3 regions of the Kitasatospora sp. HPM-01-4 genome follow, and region 2 is predicted to be linked to each of the others. Evidence: riboswitches for the same ligand, from Rfam matches in the RefSeq annotation. Region 2 holds a riboswitch; each other region holds the start of a gene.
The links. Region 2 has a riboswitch for cobalamin ahead of nicT (Nickel transporter NicT). Riboswitches for the same ligand answer to the same signal wherever they lie in the genome.

Region 1 (7,652 bases), 210 kb from region 2:
CTTCGGCCACCGCGTCTACAGGCACGGCGACTCCCGCGTCCCGATCATGCAGGACGCCCTCGACGGACTGGTGGCACGCGCCGCCGATCCCGGGACGGCCCGGTTGGCCGCCCTGCACACGGCGCTGCGCGAGGCCATGCTGGAGCGCAAGGGCATCCATCCCAACCTGGACTACCCGGCCGGCCTGGCCTACCACCTGATGGGCTTCGACACCCCGGTGTTCACCCCGATCTTCGTGATGAGCCGGATCACCGGGTGGACCGCCCACATCACCGAGCAACTCGCCCACAACGCGCTGATCCGGCCGATGGCCTCGTACGACGGCCCGGGGCAGCGGCCGGTGCCGGCCTCTCCGTAGCAGGACCGGCACCGGGCCGTCCGGCAGCTCAGCGCGGGTTTCCCGGTCGGGCCTCGCGCCCGTCGACGAGGACCGGGTAGGGCACCCTGGTGCGGCGGTCCGGGTTCACGACGAGCCGCCCGCCGGCCGGTGGGCGCGCTCGCTGGGCGCAGTCCGTGCGCTCGCAGATCCGGCAGCCCAGGCCGATGGGCGTGGCCGCCTGCCGGCCGTCGAGGGCGACGCCCTCGGCGTAGACGAGGCGGTGGGCGTGGCGGAGCTCGCAGCCGAGCGCGACGGCGAACTCGCTGCGTGGCGCACGGTGGCCGAAGCCGCCGTGCGTCACGGTGCGGGCGATCCAGAAGTACCGCTTCCCGTCCGGCATCTCGGCGACCTGGGTGAGGATCCGCCCGGGGGCGGAGAACGCCTCGTAGACCGTCCAGAGCGGGCAGGTGCCGCCGAGGCGGGAGAAGTGGAAGTCGGTCGCGGACTGCCGTTTGGAGATGTTGCCCGCCCGGTCGGCGCGCAGGAAGGAGAACGGCACGCCACGGTGCCCGGTCCGCTGCAGGGTGCTCAACCGGTGGCAGACCGTCTCGAAGCCGACGCCGAAGCGGGCCTGGAGGAGTTCGATGTCGTAGCGCAGCTCCTCGGCGGCGGCGTGGAAGGCGGTGTAGGGCATCAGCAGGGCTCCGGCGAAGTAGTTCGCGAGGCCGATCCTGGCCAGGTCCGCCGCCTGGGGGGAGGTGAGAGAGAGCTGGGCCGCGAAGACCAGCGCGTCGAGCAGCGGCCGGTGCTCCAGCAGGGCCAGCTGGGTGGCGAGCTGGAACGCCCGCTGGCCGTCGGTCAGCCACGGGGAGAGCCGGAGCGTGCCGCTCGCCGCCTCGAACCGCCGCATCTCGGCCCGCTGTTGGTCGGCATCGACCACCCGCACCCCGTGCCGCTCACCGAGTCTGGTCACCAGTGCGGCGGCGATGCGGCCGGCCGTGGTCGCCGCGAGGCAGGACGCGGTGCGTTCGGCCTCCTCGTCCAGGGCGGCTATGTGGTTGTGGTGCGCGTAGAAGAAGTCCCGTACCTCGTCGTGGGGTTCGGCCGTACCCAGTGCCGCGTGGCCACCGGGAGCGCCGAGATCGGCGACCCTGGCGGCCGCCTCCCGATAGCTGCGGTGCAGCGTGATCAGCGCCCTGGCGACGTCGGGATGGTCGCGGCTCACCTCCGCGATCTCCTGGGCCGCGACAGGGGATCCGCATGCCTCGTCGGCGAGGGCGGCGCGCAGGTCGGTGGCGAGCCGTTCCTCGTCGGCCTCGGAGAAGAACTCCGGGTCCACACCGAACACTTCGGTGATCCGCAGCAGCACGGCGGCGGTGAGCGGGCGCTGACTGTGCTCGATCTGGTTGAGATAGCTGGTCGAGATGGACAGCTCCTGCGCCAGCTCGACCTGGTTCATACCGTGCTCGCGGCGCAGCCGGCGCAGTTTGGCGTGGGCGAAGATCTTGCGCCCGGCGGGACGTGCCATGGTGCGACGCACCCCTCTTCTCTTCCCCGGATGGTTGCGAAGGTACCACCGAAGCGGATTCGCAGAATTCGCGGATATGGCGCCGTGAGTGTCGGAAATCCGCAGGTGCGCGCGGGGAGGACGCGAGTGCGAGGGGCGGGCACCGACCTGGTCCCGTGCCCGCCCCTCGGCCCTGCGCGCCGAATCAGCCCGCGAGTTCTTCCCGCAGCCGGCGGGCGGCGCCCACCAGGCTGTCCAGCGAAGCGCGGGTCTCACTCCAGCCGCGGGTCTTCAGACCGCAGTCGGGGTTGACCCACAGGCGCTCGGCCGGGATCGCCGCGAGCCCGGCACGCAGCAGTTCCACGGCCTCGTCCGTGCTCGGAACGCGCGGTGAGTGGATGTCCCAGACGCCCGGGCCGACCTCGCGGGGGTACCCGGTCCCGGCGAGCTCGCCGGCCACCTGCATGTGCGAGCGGGTGGCCTCCAGGGAGATGACGTCCGCGTCGAGCTCGTCGATCGCCGTCATGATCGCGCCGAACTCGGCGTAGCACATGTGGGTGTGGATCTGGGTGTCGGCGCGGACGCCGGAGGTGGCGAGCCGGAACGCCTCGGTGGCCCAGGCCAGGTAGGCGGGGCGGCCGGCGGCGCGCAGCGGCAGGGTCTCGCGCAGGGCCGGCTCGTCCACCTGGATGACGGCGGCGCCGGCGGCCTCCAGGTCGGTGACCTCGTCGCGCAGGGCGAGGGCCACCTGGCGGGCGGTCTCGGCGAGCGGCTGGTCGTCGCGGACGAATGACCAGGCGAGCATGGTGACCGGACCGGTGAGCATGCCCTTCACCGGACGGTCGGTCAGGCTCTGCGCGTAGCGGAACCAGTCGACCGTCATCGGGTGCGGACGGGAGATGTCGCCGGCCAGCACCGGCGGGCGTACGTAGCGGGTTCCGTAGGACTGCACCCAGCCGTGCCGGGTGGCCAGGTAGCCGGTCAGCTGCTCGGCGAAGTACTGGACCATGTCGTTGCGTTCGGGCTCGCCGTGCACCAGCACGTCCAGCCCGGCCTTCTCCTGGAAGGCGATCACCTCGCGCACCTCGGCCTCGATCCGCCCCCGGTAGGCGGTCCGGTCGATCCGACCAGCCGTCAGGTCTGCCCTCGCGAGCCGGAGTTCGGTCGTCTGCGGGAAGGAGCCGATGGTGGTGGTCGGCAGCAGCGGAAGCCCGAGGCGGGCGCGCTGGGCCTCGGTGCGAACGGCGTAGGGCTGGGAGCGGCGGGCGTCGTCCCCGGTGACGGCGGCGGTGCGGGCGCGCACGGCCGGGTCGTGGGTGATCGGCGAGTTGGCGCGGGAGGCCAGGTCGGCCCGGTTGGCGGCCAGGTCGCTGGCGATCGCCCCGGTGCCCTCGCGCAGGGCGCGGGCCAGCAGCGCGGTCTCCGTCGCCTTCTGGCGGGCGAAGGCGAGCCAGCGGGCGATCTGCGGGGCGAGGTCGCGCTCGGCGGTGGCGTCCAGCGGCACGTGCAGCAGCGAGCAGGACGGCGCGACGTCGACATGGCCGGCCAGGCCGAGCAGGGTCGCCAGGGTGGCGAGCGAGGCCTCCAGGTTGTTGATCCAGATGTTGCGGCCGTCGATCACCCCGGCGATCAGGCGCTTGCCGGGCAGCCCGCCGGCCGCGGCGAGGTCGTCCAGGTTGCCGGCGGCGGGGCCGGTGAAGTCCAGCGCGAGGCCGTCGATCGGGGCCTTGGCCAGCACCGGCAGCGCCTCGCCGAGGCGGTCGAAGTAGCTTGCGACGAGCAGCTTCGGCCGGCCGGTGAGGGCGCCGAGCTCGCGGTAGGCGCGGGCGGCGGCGTTCAGCTCGGCCGGGGTGCGGTCCTGCACCAGGGCGGGCTCGTCGAGCTGCACCCATTCGGCCCCGGCGGCGCGCAGGGCGGCGATCAGCTCGGCGTAGACCGGGAGCAGCCGGTCGAGCAGGGTGAGTGGCTGGAAGTCGGCGGCCACCCCGGGCGCCGGCTTGGCGAGCAGCAGGTAGCTGACCGGGCCGACCAGTACCGGGCGGGCGGCGTGGCCGAGGGCGAGCGCCTCGCGCAGCTCGCCGACCTGCTTGCCCGGGTCCGCCGTGAAGGCGGTGTCGGGACCGAGTTCGGGTACCAGGTAGTGGTAGTTGGTGTCGAACCACTTGGTCATCTCCAGCGGCGCGACGTCCTGGGTGCCGCGGGCCATGGCGAAGTAGCCGTCGAGCGGATCGGCGTCGACCGCCGCCCGGTGCCGCTCGGGGATCGCGCCGACGGCGACGGTGGTGTCGAGCACGTGGTCGTAGAGCGAGAAGTCGCCGGTGGGGACCTCCTGGACGCCGGCCTCGGCGAGCTGCGCCCAGTTCTCCCGGCGCAGGTCGGCGGCGGTGGCCCGCAGGGCGGCCGAGGTGACGGTGCCCTTCCAGTACCCCTCGATGGCCTTCTTCAGTTCCCGGTTGCGGCCCTGCCGCGGGTAGCCGTGCGCGGTGGCCCGGGTGGCCACGGCTGCGGACTTCGCTGTCAAGGGACTCTCCTTCGCGAGTCTTTCTCCTCAAGTGCCCGGCGACGGCACGGGAGCGCGAAGGGGTGACGAACCGGACGGACACCCGCACGCGCGCGGCCCCGCCTGGTATGTACGCCGACCCGCCCTCGTGGTCACCGGGACAGCCGCCCGCGATCGGTCGCGCGCGGGCAGCGGGCAGGTCTTCGGACTCGCGGGCACGGCCGCCCGGGAAAGGCGGTCACCTACTGGCCGTCGCTTCCCGGACCCGGATGGGCCCAGTGCGTATGACGGCGGTCGTTCCCACTCACCGCTGCGGGGCAGTCCCGGATTCCCACCGGGTTCCCTCTTACGACGCGCCTACCTGGCGGGCAGGGCGAACCAGCTGCCCGACCAGCTTAGAGCGGAACCGCCGACGGGGAGAACACCGAATCCCCGCAGTCCACTTGCTGAGACGGCATCAGGACCGGTCCCACTTCGGTCAGGCCCGCTGGGGTGAGCCGCTCCTCGGGGAGCTCACCCCAGGCGTGCCTTGAACTTGTCCCTCCAGCGCCGGAGACAGGAGATCGCCAGCCCGACGGTGTTGACGGAGTCCCGGATCTGGTCGCGGGCCTGGTGCCGGCCGACGCGCTCGCTGAGGTGGTCGCGGACTTCGGCGACCAGGTCACCGACCAGGACGAGGACGGTGGCCGTCGTGACCTCCCTGCCGGTCACCGAGGTGATCTCCCAGTGGGCTTCGACGCCCAGTTCCGCCAGGAGGACCAGCAGTATCAGAGCGGCCCAGATGGCCGTCTTCTCCAGGAACGCGACCAGGTTGACGTTCTTCAGCCGCATCGCCAGGCCGGTGCTGGCCAGGAGGACCACACCGGCGGCGATGGCCAGGACCCGCCAAGACTGGTGGGCCATGTCCAGCCCCAGAGCCAGGAGCACCAGGACCCACGCCGTGCCCTGGATCAGTGCACGCTCGGTGTACGCAGGTGCCACGACCTGCTCGTCGACCTGTGCCATGCCATCCCCCTCCGACCGCATGATGAGTGCCCTCGACAGCTGAACGTCGAGCGTCTCGGTATCGCAGCCGCGGTCGGCGTTAGAGGGTTGTCAATCCGGTCGGCAGCACACCGGCGCGCGCCGGTATCGCCACACCCCGGGGCGGCGAGGAGGTCAACGCTTCCAGGGCCGGGCGAACTCGTGCAGTGCCGCGACGGCGGCCGGGGCGAGCATCCGGTCGTTGACCGGGGTGCCGGACGGGTGGAGGTAGTGGTCGAGGCCGTCCAGGGTGCGCAGCCCGGGACCGGTGGTGTGCGCCTGGTCCAGCGCGGCGAGCAGCGGAGGTGTGGTGGCGCAGGGCACGTTGTGGTCGGCGGTGCCGCACATGACGGTCACCCTGGTGCCGGGGCGCAGCCCGCGGGCGGCGTCGGGCGGGTAGACGGCGTCGTCGCTGCGTACGAAACGGGCGTTGTTCGGGCCGAACAGCGCGTTCAGCAGCGTGGCGAGCGGCGGCAGCAGGCTGCTGGTGTCCGCGGGGCGGCCGGCCCGGAAGTCCGCGATCGCGGCGGCGACGCCTGCCTTGTCGGCCTGGGCGACCGCCTCGGTGAACTGGCCGGCTGCCGCGCCCTCGTCGAGCAGGGCATCGAGCTGGAAGCCGAGCAGGTCCAGGAAGCGTTCGTCCTGCGGTGCGACCAGGGCCAGTCCGGCGGGTGCGGGCCGTACGGTGCGTGCGAGCAGGAGCGCCTGCATTCCGCCCTCGCTGTGACCCAGGATCAGCAGGGCGTGCGGGTCCGCTTCCGGCTGCGCGCCCAGGGTGGCGTAGGCCGCCGCGGCCTGGCGGGTGAAGGCCGCCAGGTCGACCCGGCCGGGGTCGCCCTGGTAGGCACCGGCGCCGGTCCGGCCGGTGAAGTACTTGTCGAAGCGCAGCGTCATGACGCCGTCGTCGCCGAGGGTGTCCGCGAACAGCGCGAGGGTGCCCGGTGTGATCGAGGGCGGCTGGTCGCCGTCGCGGTCCGTGGTCCCGCTGCCGGGCAGCAGCAGGGCGGCCGCCAGTCGGTGGCCGGCCCGGTGGGCGGGCACGTGCACGGTGCCGTACGCGGTGGTGCCGTCCACGGTGAACCGCACCTCGCGGTCGGCTGCGGGGACCACCGCCGCGTTCTGCCCGGCGGCGCTCGCGGCCGGGGCGGCTAATCCCGCCGCCGCGGTCGCGGCCACCAGTGCAGCGGTTGCCCGGATGCGCCAACGCATGTCTGTCTCCTTGGAGTTGGGGTTCGGGTTCGGGGGTTGGGAGTGAGTTCGGATCAGAGGCCGGATCCGCGTTCGCGTGGCCGTCAACGGCCGATCAGCTGCATCACCAGGATGAACCCGATGAACACGCCGAACGGCAGCAGGCTGCGCGGGTTGCCGAAGTTGACGGTCCAGCCGATGCCGAACCGCTTGGCGACGAAGACCGCCGGGTCCTGGCGGTTGACGTAGACCAGGCCACCGCAGCGCCAGTACCGGTCGTCGTCCCGGTGGACCACGCCGGTCCCGGTATCCTCCGCGTCCTGCTCGCCCTCCGGCACCGGCAGCCGGCTGCCGTTCTGGCCGGTGCGGATCGCGACCGCGAGGACGGCGACCAGGCCGGCCCCGGTCGGCGCCAGCACGGGCAGTGGTGCGAAGGTCCTGTCGCCGTCCCAGACCTGCCAGGCCGCGAGCAGGACCGTCAGGTCGGCACAGGCCGTCAGTACCAGCAGCGCCGCCGCGAGACGCACGATGTACCGGCGGTGCCGGGCCGCGCTCGCGGCCGGCCCGGCCGGGTCGAGGTCCGCACGGGAGCGGAAGACCTGCCAGGTCACCAGTACCAGCAGAGCGGTGAGCGCGAGTTGCACGAAGACGGGCGTGAACGCGGTGCCGACGGACTTCGCGGCGTACCGGTCGACCGCCCCGCCGTCCCCGTAGTGCATCGGCAACTGGTCGGGCATCGACGGGTAGCGGACGGCGGCCGCCACCGCGGTGGCCGCGAGGACGGCCACCGACGGGACGGCCCACGGCCACGGGAACCGCTCCGGGCGGGTGCGCAGCGAGGTGTCCGCGACCACGGCCTGGCGCAGTCCGGCGTACCAGTCCTCGCGCCGCTTGACGGCCTGGATCGCACGCCGGGCACGGAGATACCCGGCCCCGGCCACCGCGAGGACCGCGAGCGAGGCGAGGGCGGACAGCGGCGTGCGCGGAGAGGCGAGCGCGAGCAGCACTTCGGCCCCGACCAGAACCCCGCCGGCCCCGCCCACCCACCAGCGGTAGGCGCGACGCTGTTCCGCCACCACCGGGGCGTCCACCCGGTCGGGCGGGGTCCGCACGCC
Region 2 (7,652 bases):
GGTCCAGTGTCTCCAGGTCCGCGGTCGGGGTCTTCCAGACCAGCTCGGACGGCGCACCCAGAGCCTGTGCCACGGCCCGTACCCGCCGCTTGGTGAGGCCGGTGAGCGGGACCACGTCGGCCGCGCCGTCACCGAACTTGGTGAAGAAGCCGGAGATCGCCTCGGCGGCGTGGTCGGTGCCCACCACCAGGCCTTCGTGCGCGCCCGCCACCGCGTACTGGGCGATCATGCGCTGCCGGGCCTTGATGTTGCCGTGCACGAAGTCCCGGTGGTGCGCGTCACGGAAGACCGTGCCACCGGCCGACACCGCCTCCATCGCGGCGTCGCCGGCGGGCTTCACATCGACGGTCAGGACCCGGTCGGGCCGGATGAACTCCAGGGCCAGCTGCGCATCCTTCTCGTCGGCCTGCACGCCGTACGGCAGCCGCATCGCGAAGAACGTAGCTTCCCGCCCGGCGGCACGGACCCGCTCGACCGCGAGCTGGCACAGCCGGCCGGCGGTCGTGGAGTCCACACCGCCGCTGATGCCCAGCACCAACGAGCGCAGGCCCGTGGAGGTCAACCGGTCGGCGAGGAAGGCCACTCGGCGTTCGATCTCCTGATGTGCGTCGAAGGACGGGCTCACCTGGAGATCCCGGGCGATCTCCTGCTGCAGGGATATGGACGCCGCGTCGGTCACGGTCGCTCCTCGGTCGGGCCCGTGGGCAGACTGGGCACGCGCCGCCGAGCCGGGGCCACAGACGCGCGTACGGGACGGAAGAACTCTAGAGGACGGCCGCGAAGTCCCATTCAGGGCGGGTGCGGGGGCGGCCGTCGGGCCTGCCGTCGCAGCGCTGGTCCACCGGTGGCAGCTGCCGCACCGGCCGCCTTATGGTGAGAGGGCGCCTCCGGCCGGGTCCGCTTCCCGCCGGTCGGCCGGCGCGTCCGCCCCGAGCCGGTGCTTCCGTCCCCGGGCCGGTGCGGAGCGCCCATCGGACAGGTGCCCGTCCCGGCCGCCTCTCCGTGCCCTGCTCACGACGACTGGGGAGGGGTGTCGCCATGGCCGTACTCTCCCGGGAGCCCGTACCGCAGCCGGTGCTGTCCCCGCTGACGGCGGCGGCGATCTTTCTGGTGGTGACGGTCGATCCCGGCGGTGAGCCGGTCGTACGAGGGCTGCTGTCCGATCTCTCCGGGCTGCAGCGGGCCGTCGGCTTCCGGGCGCCGAACGGGATGCTGAGCTGTGTCACCGGCATCGGGTCACAGGTCTGGGGACGGCTGTTCAGCGGGCCGCGCCCGGCCGAGCTGCACCCGTTCCGCGAGCTGGCGGGGCCTGGACACCGCGCCGTTTCGACGCCCGGTGACCTGCTGTTCCACATCCGGGCCGGACGGATGGACCTGTGCTTCGCGCTGGCCTCCCAGCTCATGGACCGTCTCCGCGGCGCTGTCACGGTATGTGACGAGGTGTATGGATTCAGGTACTTCGACGAGCGCGACCTCCTCGGCTTCGTCGACGGGACGGAGAACCCGGTGGGCCGGGCGGCGAGTGCGGCGGTCCTGATCGGCGACGAGGACCCGCGGTTCGCCGGCGGGAGTTATGTGATCGTGCAGAAGTACCTGCACGACCTCCCCGCCTGGGAAGCCCTTCCGACCGAGGCGCAGGAGCTGGTGATCGGACGTCGGAAGGCGACCGACATCGAGCTGGACGACGAGATCAAGCCGCCCGACTCACATGTCGCGCTGAACACGCTCGTCGATCCGGACGGGACGAAACACGAGATCCTGCGCGACAACATGCCCTTCGGCAGGGTGGGTGAGGAAGAGTTCGGCACGTACTTCATCGGGTACTCCCGATCCCCGGCGGTGACCGAGACGATGCTGACGCGTATGTTCCTGGGCGACCCTCCGGCCTCCCACGACCGCATCCTGGACTTCTCCACCGCGGTCACCGGTTCCCTGTTCTTCGTACCCACGGCCGACTTCCTCGACGGCCTTCCCGATCCGCCCGGCGCGAGCCACCGGGAGCCGGAGGCCGACCCGGCACCCGGTGTCCGGTCGCCGGCCGATGAGTCCCTGGGGATCGGCGACATGAAGAGGTCTCGACAATGAACAATCTGCACCGTGAACTGGCGCCCGTCTCCGCCGCCGCCTGGGACGACCTGGAGAACGAGGCGCGACGCACGTTCGAGCGCCATGTGGCCGCCCGCCGGCTCGTGGACGTCTCCACGTCAGGCGGTCTTCACCTGGCCGGGGTGGGCACCGGGCACCTGGAGGCGGCCGACGCCCCGGCCGACGGGATCATCGCCCACACCCGCCACTTCCAGCCGATCGTGGAGCTGCGCGTTCCGTTCACCGTCGACCGCGAGCAGGTCGACGACGTCGCGCGCGGCGCCAAGGACGCGGACTGGCAGCCGGTGATGGACGCCGCACGGCGGATCGCCTTCGCCGAGGACCGCGCGGTGTTCGAGGGCTACCCGGCCGCGGGCATCACGGGGATCCGTGAGAGCTCGTCAAATCCGCCCGTGAGGCTGCCTGTTGAGACACGCGACTACCCGAACAGCATCAGCCGGGCCGTGACCGAACTGCGGCTGGCCGGCGTTGGCGAACCGTACACGCTGGCGCTGAGCGCCGACGCGTACACCGCGGTCAGCGAGACGTCCGACTACGGCTACCCGGTCATCAAGCACCTCGCCCGGCTCCTGGACGGCGAGATCGTCTGGGCGCCCGCCATCGACGGAGCCTTCCTGCTGTCCACCCGGGGCGGCGACTTCGAACTCTGCATCGGCCAGGACGTGTCGATCGGCTACCTGTCGCACGACGAGCGGACCATCCGGCTGTATCTGGAGGAGACGCTGACGTTCCTGGTCCACACCGCCGAGGCCGCGGTGGCCCTTGTGTCGGGAGCACCGGGAACCGCGTGACGACCGGCGGCGACCGGACAGGTCCGGGTCGCACGCCCCGGGTCCGAGGACCTGGCGAGTCGCGGGCCGCGTCGGGTCAACTCCCCGACGCGGCCCGCGACTCGCCCTGAGTACGCCGTCGGTTCACTACCGTGCGCCGGTGATGTCGAACACATGCGCAGCTGAGCGGGCTTGTGCGCTGGTGATCCCGCCCCCTACGGTGACTGCTGCCGTGGTGTTCGGGAAGACCGGTGTCCTGTGCCTTGTCACAGGAAGTCCGGAGCGGCCCTCGCCACTGTGATCGGGGAGTCTCCGTACCGTCCCGCCGCGAGCCGGCGGGTGGTCACTGGGCGCTGTGCGTCCGGGAAGGCCGGGTGCGGAGGCGTTTGACCCGTCAGCCAGGAGACCGGCCACGGCACCGCTTGAGAACTGTCCACGAGGTGCTGGAGAGGCTGCCCGAAATGACCATGCCCAGAACCGTTGCCCCGGCGCCCGCCGCGGCCACCGCCGCCCCGTCACTGCGCTGGGAACGGAAGGACTGGATCCGCACCGGCGGACTGATGGCGGTGATCCTCGCCATGCACGTCACCGCCTTCGGCATCCTGATAGCGATGGTCGCCCCGCACCACTACGCCGTCGGCAACCAGGTCTTCGGCCTCGGCCTCGGCATCACCGCCTACACCCTGGGCATGCGGCACGCCTTCGACGCCGACCACATCGCCGCCATCGACAACACCACCCGCAAGCTGATGGCCGACGGCAAGCGGCCGGTGTCGGTCGGCTTCTGGTTCGCCCTCGGGCACTCCACCATCGTGGTGGTACTGGCCGGCCTGGTCGCCACCGGTGCCCATGTCGTCACCACGCTGACCAGCGACGACTCCAGCACCAAGCAGGTGCTGGGGGTGGTGTCCACCAGCGTCTCCGGCAGCTTCCTCTACCTGATCGCCGCCCTCAACCTGGTCTCCCTGGCCGGGATCTACCGGGTCTTCAAGGCGATGCGGGCCGGCGAGTTCGACGAGCACGAGCTGGAGAAGCACCTGGACAACCGCGGCTTCATGAACCGCATCCTGGGCCGGCTGACCAAGTCGATCAGCCGCCCCGGCCAGATGTACCCGATCGGCCTGCTGTTCGGCGTCGGCTTCGACACCGCGACCGAGGTCTCCCTGATGGTGATGGCCGGCTCGGGTGCCGCCGCCGGGCTGCCCTGGTACGCGATCCTCTGCCTGCCGCTGCTGTTCGCCTCGGGGATGAGCCTGTTCGACACGCTCGACGGCACCTTCATGAACTTCGCCTACCACTGGGCGTTCTCCAACCCGGCCCGCAAGGTCTACTACAACCTCACCATCACCGGCCTGTCGATCGCGGTCGCCTTCCTGATCGGCACCATCGAGCTCGTCGGTGTGCTGCACGACCAGCTGAACCTCACCGATCCGGTGACCGGCTGGATCTCCGGCATCGACCTGAACAACGTCGGGTTCATCATCGTGGGCCTGTTCGTGGTGGTCTGGGCCTGTGCACTGGCGTACTGGCGCCTGGCCAAGGTCGAGAGCCGCTGGCCCAGCCGCTGAGAAGGCCGTCGGGCCCACCCGTGCGCTCGCGCACGGGTGGGCCCTTCGCGTACCCGCTCCCCCGCCGTCACCGCACCTCGTCGCCGGTCGTCGGGCGGACCGGGTACGGGACGAAGGTGCTGGTGTGCTCGTCCACGGTGAGCGGGCGGCCGATCGGCGGAGCGGCCCGCTGCGGGCAGGCGGGGCGTTCGCAGGTCTTGCAGCCGAGGCCGATCGGGGCGGCGGCGCTCTCCTCGGTGAGGTCGAGGCCCGCGGAGTACACCAGCCGTGCGGCGTGGCGCAGTTCGCAGCCCAGGCCGACGGCGAAGGTCTTGCCGGGCCTGCCCCAGCCGCCGGGTGAGCGGGTGACGGCGCGGGCGGTCCACAGATAGCGCTGCCCGTCCGGCATCGCGGCGATCTGGACGTGGACGCGCCCCGGAGCGGAGAACGCCTCGTAGACGTTCCACAGCGGACAGGTGCCGCCGGCGCGGGAGAAGTGGAAGCCGGTCGCGGACTGCCGTTTGGAGACGTTGCCGGCCCGGTCGACCCGGACGAAGGAGAACGGCACCCCGCGCAGGCGGGGCCGTTGCAGGGTGCTGAGGCGGTGGCAGACGGTCTCGTAGCCGACGCCGAAGTGGTCCGCCAGGCGTTCGATGTCGTAGCGCGTCGCCTCGGCCTCGGCATGGAAGACGCGGTACGGCAGCACCAGGGCGGCGGCGAAGTAGTTGGCCAGGCCGATCCGCGTCAGGGACCAGGCGGTCGAGCCGTCCGGGCCGTCCTGGGCGGCGAGTTGGGACAGCAGGCCGTCGTGTTCCAGATAGGCGAGCTGAGTGGCCATCCGGAAGGCCTGCTGGCCCGGTCGCAGCCGGGAGGACAGGTGCAGCACCCGGGCACCGGCGTCGTAGCGGTGCAGCCGGTCGGGTCCGGTGCGGTCGTCATCGGTGGTGGCCAGGCGTACGCCGTGCCGGGTGGCGAGCCGCTCGGCCAGCACGCTGCGCACCTCACCGCGCCGCAGGCCGATGGCTTCGGCCAACTCTTCGGCCACGGTGTCGAGTTCGTGGATGTAGTTCCTCCGCCGGTAGAAGAACTCGCGGACCTCCTCGTGCGGGGTGCGGGTGCCTTCCGTACCCGGGAGGAGTCCGCGGTCGCCGGCCAGGACCGCCAGCTGTTCGGTGGTCTCCTGCTGGCTGCGCCGGAGGTCCAGCAGCACCCGGGCGACCGAGGGCAGGCGGGCGGCGAGGTCGTCCAGGTCACCGGCGGTCAGGCGACCGGCGGCGAGCTCGCCGCCGAGGCCCTCGCGCAGCTCGGCGGTCAGCCGGGCGGTGTCGGGCGGGGCGAAGTACCCGGCGTCGACGCCGAATGCCTCGGTGAGGCGGAGCAGTACCGGGACGGTGAGCGGGCGGGCGTCGTGCTCCAGCTGGTTGAGGTAGCTCGGTGACAGGTCGAGCATCCGCGCGAGCGCCGCCTGGCTGAGTCCGCGGTCCTCGCGCAGCCGGCGGAGCCTGGCACCGGCGAAGGTCTTGCCCATCGAACGGCCTCCGATCACATCCGGCCCGTATCCGGCCCGTCGGGTGGGTCCGGCCTTCGGGCCGTCCGGTCGTCCCGCAGCATAGCCGGACACCGCCGAGCCGATCATTCGCAACCTTCGCGGATTCACAGCGGAAGGTTCGCAGAAGTTGGCACCCGTCCACCGGTGACCGGACGTCAGGAAGCTGCCAGAGTCGGTGACGCGGCCGGGCGGAGCACCTCCGAAAGGGCCGGGCCGCCGGGCCGGTCATCCCCGGCGGCTCGCCGTCCGGGCGATGACGTCCCGCGGTTTCCCCACCGCCGCCCGGCGTACCCGGCCGCGCACCATCCGCGAGGCGAGTGGCATCACATCCTTCGCAACGAGTCAGCGAGACAACGAGTCAACGAGCATCCCCGGGAGCGGATCATGACGCAGTCGGTTCGGCGGCAGCAGGCGGAGCAGGCGGCACGGCTGGCCGCCCGATGGGCCACGGATCCACGGTGGGCCGGTGTGGAGCGCACCTACACCGCGGCGGAGGTGGTCCGGCTCTCCGGCACGGTCCGCGAGGAGCACACCCTGGCCCGGCGCGGTGCCGAGCGGCTGTGGCGGCAACTGCACGAGCAGGACTACATCCACGCGCTCGGCGCGCTGACCGGTGGTCAGGCCGTGCAGATGGTCAAGGCCGGGCTGCAGGCGGTCTACCTGTCGGGCTGGCAGGTCGCGGCCGACGCCAACCAGTCCGGGCAGACCTACCCGGACCAGAGCCTGTACCCGGCCAACTCGGTTCCGCAGGTGGTGCGCCGGATCAACAACGCGCTGCTGCGGGCGGACGAGATCGACGCCATCGAGGGCAATGACGGCCCCGACTGGCTGGTGCCGATCGTCGCGGACGCGGAGGCCGGGTTCGGCGGCCCGCTGAACGCCTTCGAGCTGACCAAGGGCATGATCGCGGCCGGTGCGGCCGGCATCCACTACGAGGACCAGCTCGCCTCCGAGAAGAAGTGCGGCCACCTCGGCGGCAAGGTGCTCGTCCCCACCGCCCAGCACATCCGCACCCTCAATGCCGCCCGGCTGGCCGCCGACATCGCCGACGTGCCGACCGTGATCGTGGCCCGTACCGACGCGCTCGCGGCCAACCTGCTGACCAGCGACGTGGACGAGCGCGACGCCCGGTTCTGCACCGGTGAGCGCACCGCCGAGGGCTTCTACCGGGTCGAGCCCGGCATGGCGCCGGTGATCTCGCGCGGGCTGGCCTTCGCCCCGTACGCGGACCTGCTGTGGGTGGAGACCGGCACCCCGGACCTCGCCCAGGCCCGCGAGTTCGCCGAGGCGGTCAAGGCCGAGTACCCGGACAAGCTGCTCGCCTACAACTGCTCGCCGTCCTTCAACTGGAAGGCCGCCCTCGACGACGACCAGATCGCCAAGTTCCAGCGGGAGCTGGGCGCGATGGGCTACCGCTTCCAGTTCATCACCCTGGCCGGCTTCCACTCCCTGAACCACTCGATGTTCCAGCTCGCGCGCGGCTACGCCGAGCACGGCATGACCGCCTACGTCGACCTGCAGGAGGCCGAGTTCGCGGCCGCCCCGGACGGCTACACCGCCGTGAAGCACCAGCGCGAGGTCGGTACCGGCTACTTCGACCTGGTCTCCACCGCCCTCAACCCGAACGCCGAGACGCTCGCCCTGGCCGGCTCCACCGAGGCCGAGCAGTTCCACTGACCA
Region 3 (7,652 bases), 6.3 Mb from region 2:
CGTGCCGGCGCATCGCCTCCAGCCAGCGCGGGTTGACCACGCGGGCGCGGAAGACCCGGGCGGCCTCCTCGGTGAGGGTGCGGGTGCGCACCGTCTCGGGCCGGGTCGAGTCGCCGATGTAGGCGGTCGGGGCCTTGCCGGTGAGCGCGCGGACGGTGGCCACCATGCCGCCGTGGTACTGGAAGTAGTCGTCGGAGTCCGCGATGTCGTGCTCGCGGGTGTCGGTGTTCTTGGCGGCGACGGTGATCCGCCGGTACGCGGTCTCCATCTCCTCGCGCGCCGGGCGGCCGTCGAGACCGCGGCCGTAGGCGTAGCCGCCCCACACCGTGTAGACCTCGGCCAGGTCGGCGTCGGTGCGCCAGTCACGGCTGTCGATCAGCTGGAGCAGGCCGGCCCCGTACGTACCCGGCCGGGAGCCGAACACCCGGACCGTGGCCCGGCGTTCGTCGCCGTGCTCGGCGAGGTCCGCCTGGACGTGGGCGCGGACGAAGTTGTCCTCGTCCGGCTCCTCCTGCCGGGCGGCCAGGCGGACGGCGTCGTCCAGCAGCGCGACCACGTGCGGGAAGGCGTCCCGGAAGAAGCCGGAGATGCGCAGCGTCACGTCGATGCGCGGGCGGCCCAGCTCCTGCGGGCTGATCGCCTCGAGACCGGTGACCCGGCGCGAGGCGTCGTCCCAGACCGGGCGGACGCCGAGCAGGGCGAAGGCCTCGGCGATGTCGTCGCCCGCCGTACGCATCGCGCTGGTGCCCCAGAGCGAGAGGCCGACCGAGGGCGGGAAGGCGCCGTCGTTGTCCGCCCGGTAGCGCTCGATCAGCGAGGCGGCCAGGGCCTGGCCGGTCTCCCAGGCCAGCTTGCTGGGGACGGCCTTGGGGTCGACCGAGTAGAAGTTGCGGCCGGTCGGCAGCACGTTGACCAGTCCGCGCAGCGGGGAGCCGGACGGTCCGGCCGGGACGAAGCCGCCGTTCAGCGCGTGCAGCACGGCGTCCAGCTCGTCGGTGGTCCGCATCAGGCGCGGCACCACCTGGCGGGCGGCGAAGTCCAGCACCTGGCGGACCGCCTCGCCGTGCCCGGCCGCGACCTTCTCCACCGCCTCCGGTGCCCAGTCCTCGGCCTCCATCGCCTCGACCAGCGCACGTGCCTGGGCCTCGGCCGCGTCGGTGGCACCGAGGGTCGGCGCCGCCTCGTCCAGGCCGAGCGCCTCGCGCAGGCCGGGCAGAGCGTTCACACCGCCCCAGATCTGCCGGGCGCGCAGGATGGCGAGCACGATGTTGATCCGGTCCTCGCCGACCGGGGCCTGGCCGAGGACGTGCAGGCCGTCCCGGATCTGGGCGTCCTTGACCTCGCACAGCCAGCCGTCGACGTGCAGCAGGAAGTCGTCGAAGCCGTCGTCCTCGGGGCGCTCCCGGAGACCGAGGTCGTGGTCGAGCCGGGCGGCCTGGATCAGGGTCCAGATCTGGGCGCGGATCGCGGGCAGCTTGGCCGGGTCCATCGCGGCGATGTTGCTGTGCTCGTCGAGCAGTTGCTCAAGGCGCGCGATGTCGCCGTAGGAGTCGGCGCGGGCCATCGGCGGGACCAGGTGGTCGACCAGGGTGGCGTGGGCACGGCGCTTGGCCTGGGTGCCCTCGCCCGGGTCGTTCACCAGGAACGGGTAGATCAGCGGGAGGTCGCCGAGTACGGCGTCCGGACCGCAGGCGGCCGACAGCGCGGCCGTCTTGCCCGGCAGCCACTCCAGGTTGCCGTGCTTGCCGAGGTGTATCACCGCGTGGGCGCCGAAGCCGCCGTCCTCCCGGGCGGCCGCGATCCAGCGGTAGGCCGCCAGGTAGTGGTGCGAGGGCGGCAGGTCGGGGTCGTGGTAGATGGCGACCGGGTTCTCACCGAACCCGCGCGGCGGCTGGATCAGCACCAGCAGGTTGCCGGAGCGGATCGCGGCCAGCACGATGTCGCCGTCCGGGTTCCGGCTGCGGTCCACGTACAGCTCGCCGGGCGCCGGGCCCCAGTGCTCCTCGACCTGCTCCCGCAGCTCGGCGGGGAGCTCGGCGAACCAGCGGCGGTAGTCGGCGGCCGGGATGCGGACCGGGTTGCGGGCGAGCTGCTCCTCCGTCAGCCAGTCCTGGTCGTAGCCGCCCGCCGCGATCAGCGCGTGGATCAGCGCATCGCCCTCGTGTGAGGCATCGTCGCCGACGTCGAGTCCCGGCAGCTCGTCACCGAGGTCCATGCCCTCCGCGCGCAGCCGGTGCAGCAGCCGGACCGCGCTGGCCGGGGTGTCCAGACCGACCGCGTTGCCGACCCGGGCGTGCTTGGTCGGGTACGCGGACAGCACCAGCGCCAACCGCCTCTCGGCGGGCGGGACATGGCGCAGCCGGGCGTGCCGGATCGCGATGCCCGCGACCCGGGCGGCGCGCTCGGGGTCGGCCGCGTAGACGGTCAGGCCGTCCTCGTCCAGCTCCTTGAAGGAGAACGGGACGGTGATCAGGCGGCCGTCGAACTCGGGTACGGCGACCTGGGTGGCGGTGTCCAGCGGGGAGAGGCCGTCGTCGCTGCCCTCCCACTGGGCCCGCGACCAGGTCAGGCAGAGCGCCTGGAGGATCGGCCGGTCGAGCGCGGCGAGCGCGCCCGCGTCCCAGGCCTCCTCGTCCCCGCCCGCCTGCGCCTCGGCCGGGCGGGTGCCGCCGGCGGCCAGCACCGTGGTGACGATCGCGTCGGCCCGGCCCAACTCGGCCAGCAGCTCGGACTCGGCGCCGCGCAGCGAGGAGCAGTACAGCGGCATCGCACGGCCGCCCTGGTCCTCGATCGCCCGGCACAGGGTCTCGACGAAGGCGGTGTTGCCGCTCATGTGGTGGGCGCGGTAGTAGAGCACCGCGATCAGGGGGCCCTCGGTGGTCGAAGGCGTGCGCTCCAGCGGGCCCCAGGCGGGGGCCGAGGCGGGCGGGGCGAAACCGTGGCCGGTGAGCAGCACGGTGTCGGAGAGGAAGGCGCCGAGCTCGGCCAGGTTGGCCGCGCCGCCGTGCGCCAGGTAGGCGTGCGCCTCGGCGGCGATCCCGGCGGGGACGGTGGACAGCTCCATCAGCTGGGCGTCCGGCGCCTGTTCACCCGTGAGCACGACCACCGGGCGAGGGCCGGCCAGCAGCGCGTCCAGGCCCTCCTGCCAGGCCCGGCGGCCGCCGAGCAGCCGGACGATCACCAGCTCGGTGCCCTCCAGCAGCGCGGGCAGCTCCTCGGGGGTCAGCCGGGCCGGGTTCCCGAGGCGGAAGCGCACCGGGCCCTGCGAGGCGCGGGCGCTGAGGAGATCGGTGTCGGAGGTCGACAGCAGCAGGATCATGCGGTGGGCCTCCCGGCCTGGTGGATGGTGGGCCGAGCGGTGCGGTGCTCGGCGGACGGCGGAGTGCGGCGGGTGCCCGGCCGGCCCACGGGAACGGGTGGCGTGGGAGCGTGCGGCGCCGGCTCGGCACACCCGGCACACAGCGGGCGGAGCACGGCGGACCCGGGCATGCGGGAGCGCATCACTTCTGGCCTTCCTCGGGGTCCGCGCCCCGGGCTGGTCGAGGACGGCGGGAGTACCTGGCTCCCAGGGCCCAGTTGAGCCGTGGTTACAGTGGCGGGACCGCACCGGTTTTCCACCGGTTTCCTCCGCATATGCCGTCAGGCCGCCCGCGCGGGCCGCCCGGGAGCATCGTACGGGTTGCGACTGACCTGGGGGGAGTGTGATCTGTTCGGTACGGTGCACCCCGAGCGGTGATCTGTATGCTCGCCGCCATGCCACCCACACCCGACGCCGTCGTGCCGGGCCCCGGTGCGCCCGACCGCGACCGTTCGGACGCCTGTCCGGGGGCCCTGCGGCTGCACACCGCCGACGACGGCTCCCTCGCCCGGATCCGGATACCCGGCGGACTGCTGACGGACCGTCAGGCGATCGCGCTCGCCGAGGCCGCCGAGGAGCTGGGCGACGGCGAGTTGGAGACCACCTCGCGCGGCAACGTGCAACTGCGCGGCCTGCCTTCGGACTCCGGTCTCGAACTCGGCCGCCGCCTGCGCGCCGCCGGACTGCTGCCCTCGGACACCCATGAGCGGGTCCGCAACATCGTCGCCTCCCCGGCCGCGGGGCTGGACGGCCTCGGCCACGCCGACGTCCAGGACTGGGCCCGCGAACTGGACCGGCGCCTGTGCGCGAGCGAGGCGGCGGCCGGGCTCTCCGGCAAGTTCCTCTTCGCCCTGGACGACGGGCGCGGTGACGTCGCCGCCCTCGACGCCGATGTGACATTGATCGCAACCGCCGGCGGCGGCGCCCTGCTGCGCCTCGGCCGCGCCGCCACCGCCCGCCCGGTGCCGCCCGGCCGCGCCGCCGAAGGTGCGGTCCGCGCCGCCGAGGAGTTCCTGCACGCGCTGCGCGCCACCGGCACCAAGGCCTGGCACCTGCGCGAGGCGCCCGAACTGCTCGACCCGGGCACCGAAGAGCTGCCGGCCCTGCCCGGCGCCGCCCCTGCCCCCGGCGCCCTGCCCGGCGGGCTCTCGGTCGGCCTGCGGTTCGGCCGGGTCGGCGCGGCACGGTGGCGGCTGCTGGCCGCGGCCTCGGCCGGGGAACTGCGCCTGACCCCCTGGAGGGGAGTCATCCTGCCGGGGGCGGCGGCCGGCCGGCTGCCCGAGCTGGCGGCGGCCGGGTTCCGTACCGACCCCGGTTCGGCCTGGGAGCGGGCCAGTGCCTGCACCGGGCTGCCCGGCTGCGCCAGGTCGCGGGCCGACGTACGGGCCGACGCGGCACGGGCGTTGGACGCGGCGGCGCGGCGGTCCGCCCCGGGCGGACTGCCCGTGCACTGGTCCGGTTGCGAGCGGCGGTGCGGGCATCCGGCGGGGGAGTGGGTGGACGTCCTCGCCACGGGGCAGGGCTACCGGGTGACCCGCGTCGGCGCCTCGGCGAAGGCGCCGGCGGATGTGTCAGTGAACGTGACGACAGAGCGGATGGCCGAGGCAGTGGCCGAGGCCCGGAGGATCAAGTGATCGAGTACGAGAAGGACGGCGCGGCCATCTACCGCCAGTCCTTTGCCACCATCCGGGCCGAGGCCGAACTGGCCCACCTGCCCGCCGACGTGGCGCAGGTCGCCGTGCGGATGATCCACGCGTGCGGCATGACCGACCTGGTCGAGGACCTGCTCTGGTCGCCCGGCGTGGTCGCGAGCGCGCGCGCCGCGCTGCACGCCGGTGCGCCGATCCTGTGCGACGTGTCGATGGTGGCCAGCGGGGTCACCCGCAAGCGGCTGCCCGCCGACAACGAGGTGATCTGCACCCTCTCCGACCCCTCGGTGCCCGAGCTGGCGAGGAAGATGGGCAACACCCGGAGTGCCGCCGCGATGGAGCTGTGGCTGCCCCGCCTGGAGGGCGCGGTGGTCGCCGTCGGCAACGCGCCGACCTCGCTGTTCCGGCTGCTGGAGATGATCGAGGCCGGTGCGCCGCGTCCGGCCGCCGTGATCGGTGTGCCGGTCGGCTTCATCGGCGCCGCCGAGTCCAAGGAGGCGCTGGCCGCACACCCGTCCGGCCTGGAGCACCTGGTGGTGCGCGGTCGGCGCGGAGGCAGCGCGATCGCCGCCGCCGCCGTCAACGCGATTGCGAGTGAAGAAGAGTGACGGAGCATCAGGAAGTCGCCAGCGGGCGGCTGTACGGTGTCGGCCTCGGCCCCGGCGATCCGGAGCTGGTGACCGTCCGGGCCGCCGCGCTGATCGGCCGGGCCGACGTGGTGGCGTACCACAGCGCCCGGCACGGCCGTTCCATCGCCCGCTCGATAGCCGAGCGCTACCTGCGCGGCGACCAGATCGAGGAGCAGCTGGTCTACCCGGTCACGGTCGAGACCACCGACCACCCCGGCGGCTACCGGGGCGCACTGGACGAGTTCTACGAGGAGGCCGCCGCCCGGCTGGCCGCCCACCTGGACGCGGGCCGGGACGTCGTCGTACTGGCCGAGGGCGACCCGCTGTTCTACGGCTCGTACCAGCACATGCACAAGCGCCTGGCGCACCGCTACCCCACCGAGGTGGTGCCCGGGGTGACCTCGGTGAGCGCCGCCGCCGCCCGGCTGGGTGAGCCGCTGGTCGAGGCCGACGAGGTGCTGACCATCCTGCCCGGTACCCTCCCCGAGGAGGAGCTGACGGCGCGGCTGGCCGCCACCGACTCCGCCGTGGTGATGAAGCTGGGCCGTACCTTCCCGACCGTGCGGCGGGCGCTGGAGCGCTCCGGGCGGCTGGCCGAGGCCCGGTACGTCGAGCGGGCCACCATGGCGGGCGAGCGCACCGAGCCGCTGGCCGAGGTGGATCCGGCGAGTGTCCCGTACTTCTCGGTCGCCGTACTGCCCAGCCGGATCGGGGGCGCGCCCGTCGAACCCGCAGGGACCGCCGAGGGTGCGCAGTGCGCCGACGGCGAGGGCGAGGGCGAGGGCGAGGGCGAGGGCGAGGTCGTGGTGGTGGGCCTCGGGCCGGCCGGCCCGCTCTGGCTGACCCCCGAGGCACGCGGTGAACTGGCCGCCGCCACCGACCTGGTGGGCTACACCACCTACATCGACCGGGTACCCGTCCGTCCCGGCCAGCGGCGGCACGGCTCGGACAACAAGGTGGAGGCCGAACGCGCCGAGTTCGCCCTGGACCTCGCCCGGCGCGGACACCGGGTGGCCGTGGTCTCCTCCGGCGACCCGGGTGTCTTCGCGATGGCCACCGCCGTACTGGAGGCGGCCTGCCAGGAGCCCTACCGCTCGGTGCCGGTACGGATCGTGCCGGGGATGACGGCCGCGCACGCCGCCGCCTCCCGGGCCGGTGCCCCGCTCGGCCACGACTACGCGGTGGTCTCGCTCTCCGACCGGCTCAAGCCCTGGGAGGCGGTGGCCCGGCGACTGCGCGCCGCCGCCGAGGCCGACCTCGTGCTCGCCCTCTACAACCCCGGTTCGCAGAGCCGCACCACCCAGGTCGGCCTGGCCCGCGACCTGCTCCTCGAACACCGCGCCCCCGACACCCCCGTGGTGATGGCCCGCGACGTGGGGGGTCCGACCGAGCGGGTCCGGACCGTCCGGCTCGCCGAACTCGACCCGGCCCAGGTCGACATGCGGACCATCCTGCTGGTCGGCTCCTCGCAGACCCAGGCGGTCCGGCGCGAGGACGGCACCGAGGTGGTGTGGACGCCGCGCCGGTACCCCTCGGCCTGAGCGGTCCGCGACGGGGCGTCAGTCGGGCAGAACACCCGCCTGACGCCCCGTCGAAGGTCTCCCGGGGCAGGGGTACCCGCGCGGCGCACCGCCGCCCGTTCCCGCGGTCTGATAATCGGTCGGCTCACCGGGGGCCTCCCGCTACCATCGCGGCTCATGACGACAATCGCCGACACGGCCGGAACACTCGACACGGCCGGAACACTCGACAGGGCCCTCGCCCTGATCACCGCCGGGTACGTCTTCCCCGAGCGCACCGCCGCCATCGAGACCGCGATCCGCGGACACCTCGCCGCCGGCACCTACGAGGGCCTGGCGGCACCGGAGTTGTGCGCGGCGGTCACCGCGCACCTCCAGGAGGCCTGCCCCGACAAGCACCTGCGGCTGCTGTACGAACAGGAGCCGCAGCCGATGGAGGAGGAGCCGGAGGAGCTCGCCGAGGCGCGGTTCGAGTCGATGTGCGTGGAGGCCAACT

Region 1: another riboswitch for cobalamin. It lies ahead of metE (5-methyltetrahydropteroyltriglutamate--homocysteine S-methyltransferase); the one in region 2 lies ahead of nicT (Nickel transporter NicT).
Region 3: another riboswitch for cobalamin. It lies ahead of cobN (cobaltochelatase subunit CobN); the one in region 2 lies ahead of nicT (Nickel transporter NicT).

What each region holds. Positions count from the first base shown of each region.
Region 1 covers NZ_JBPQGP010000005.1:948,283-955,934, reverse strand. Annotated here, with positions in the region: gene ACSMTC_RS03955 (bifunctional 2-methylcitrate synthase/citrate synthase) at 1-358, shown strand, start outside; gene ACSMTC_RS03950 (short-chain fatty acyl-CoA regulator family protein) at 387-1,847, opposite strand; gene metE (5-methyltetrahydropteroyltriglutamate--homocysteine S-methyltransferase) at 2,032-4,347, opposite strand; cobalamin riboswitch at 4,504-4,724, opposite strand; gene ACSMTC_RS03940 (hypothetical protein) at 4,840-5,331, opposite strand; gene ACSMTC_RS03935 (alpha/beta fold hydrolase) at 5,485-6,558, opposite strand; gene ACSMTC_RS03930 (DUF1648 domain-containing protein) at 6,642-7,652, opposite strand, start outside.
Region 2 covers NZ_JBPQGP010000005.1:735,375-743,026, forward strand. Annotated here, with positions in the region: gene nadE (ammonia-dependent NAD(+) synthetase) at 1-679, opposite strand, end outside; gene ACSMTC_RS03070 (Dyp-type peroxidase) at 1,039-2,085, shown strand; gene ACSMTC_RS03075 (family 1 encapsulin nanocompartment shell protein) at 2,082-2,897, shown strand; cobalamin riboswitch at 3,093-3,305, shown strand; gene nicT (Nickel transporter NicT) at 3,338-4,444, shown strand; gene ACSMTC_RS03085 (short-chain fatty acyl-CoA regulator family protein) at 4,512-5,951, opposite strand; gene aceA (isocitrate lyase) at 6,357-7,649, shown strand.
Region 3 covers NZ_JBPQGP010000005.1:7,027,130-7,034,781, forward strand. Annotated here, with positions in the region: gene cobN (cobaltochelatase subunit CobN) at 1-3,319, opposite strand, end outside; cobalamin riboswitch at 3,531-3,677, opposite strand; gene ACSMTC_RS30795 (cobalamin biosynthesis protein CobG) at 3,754-4,992, shown strand; gene ACSMTC_RS30800 (precorrin-8X methylmutase) at 4,989-5,615, shown strand; gene ACSMTC_RS30805 (precorrin-2 C(20)-methyltransferase) at 5,612-7,177, shown strand; gene ACSMTC_RS30810 (S41 family peptidase) at 7,334-7,652, shown strand, end outside.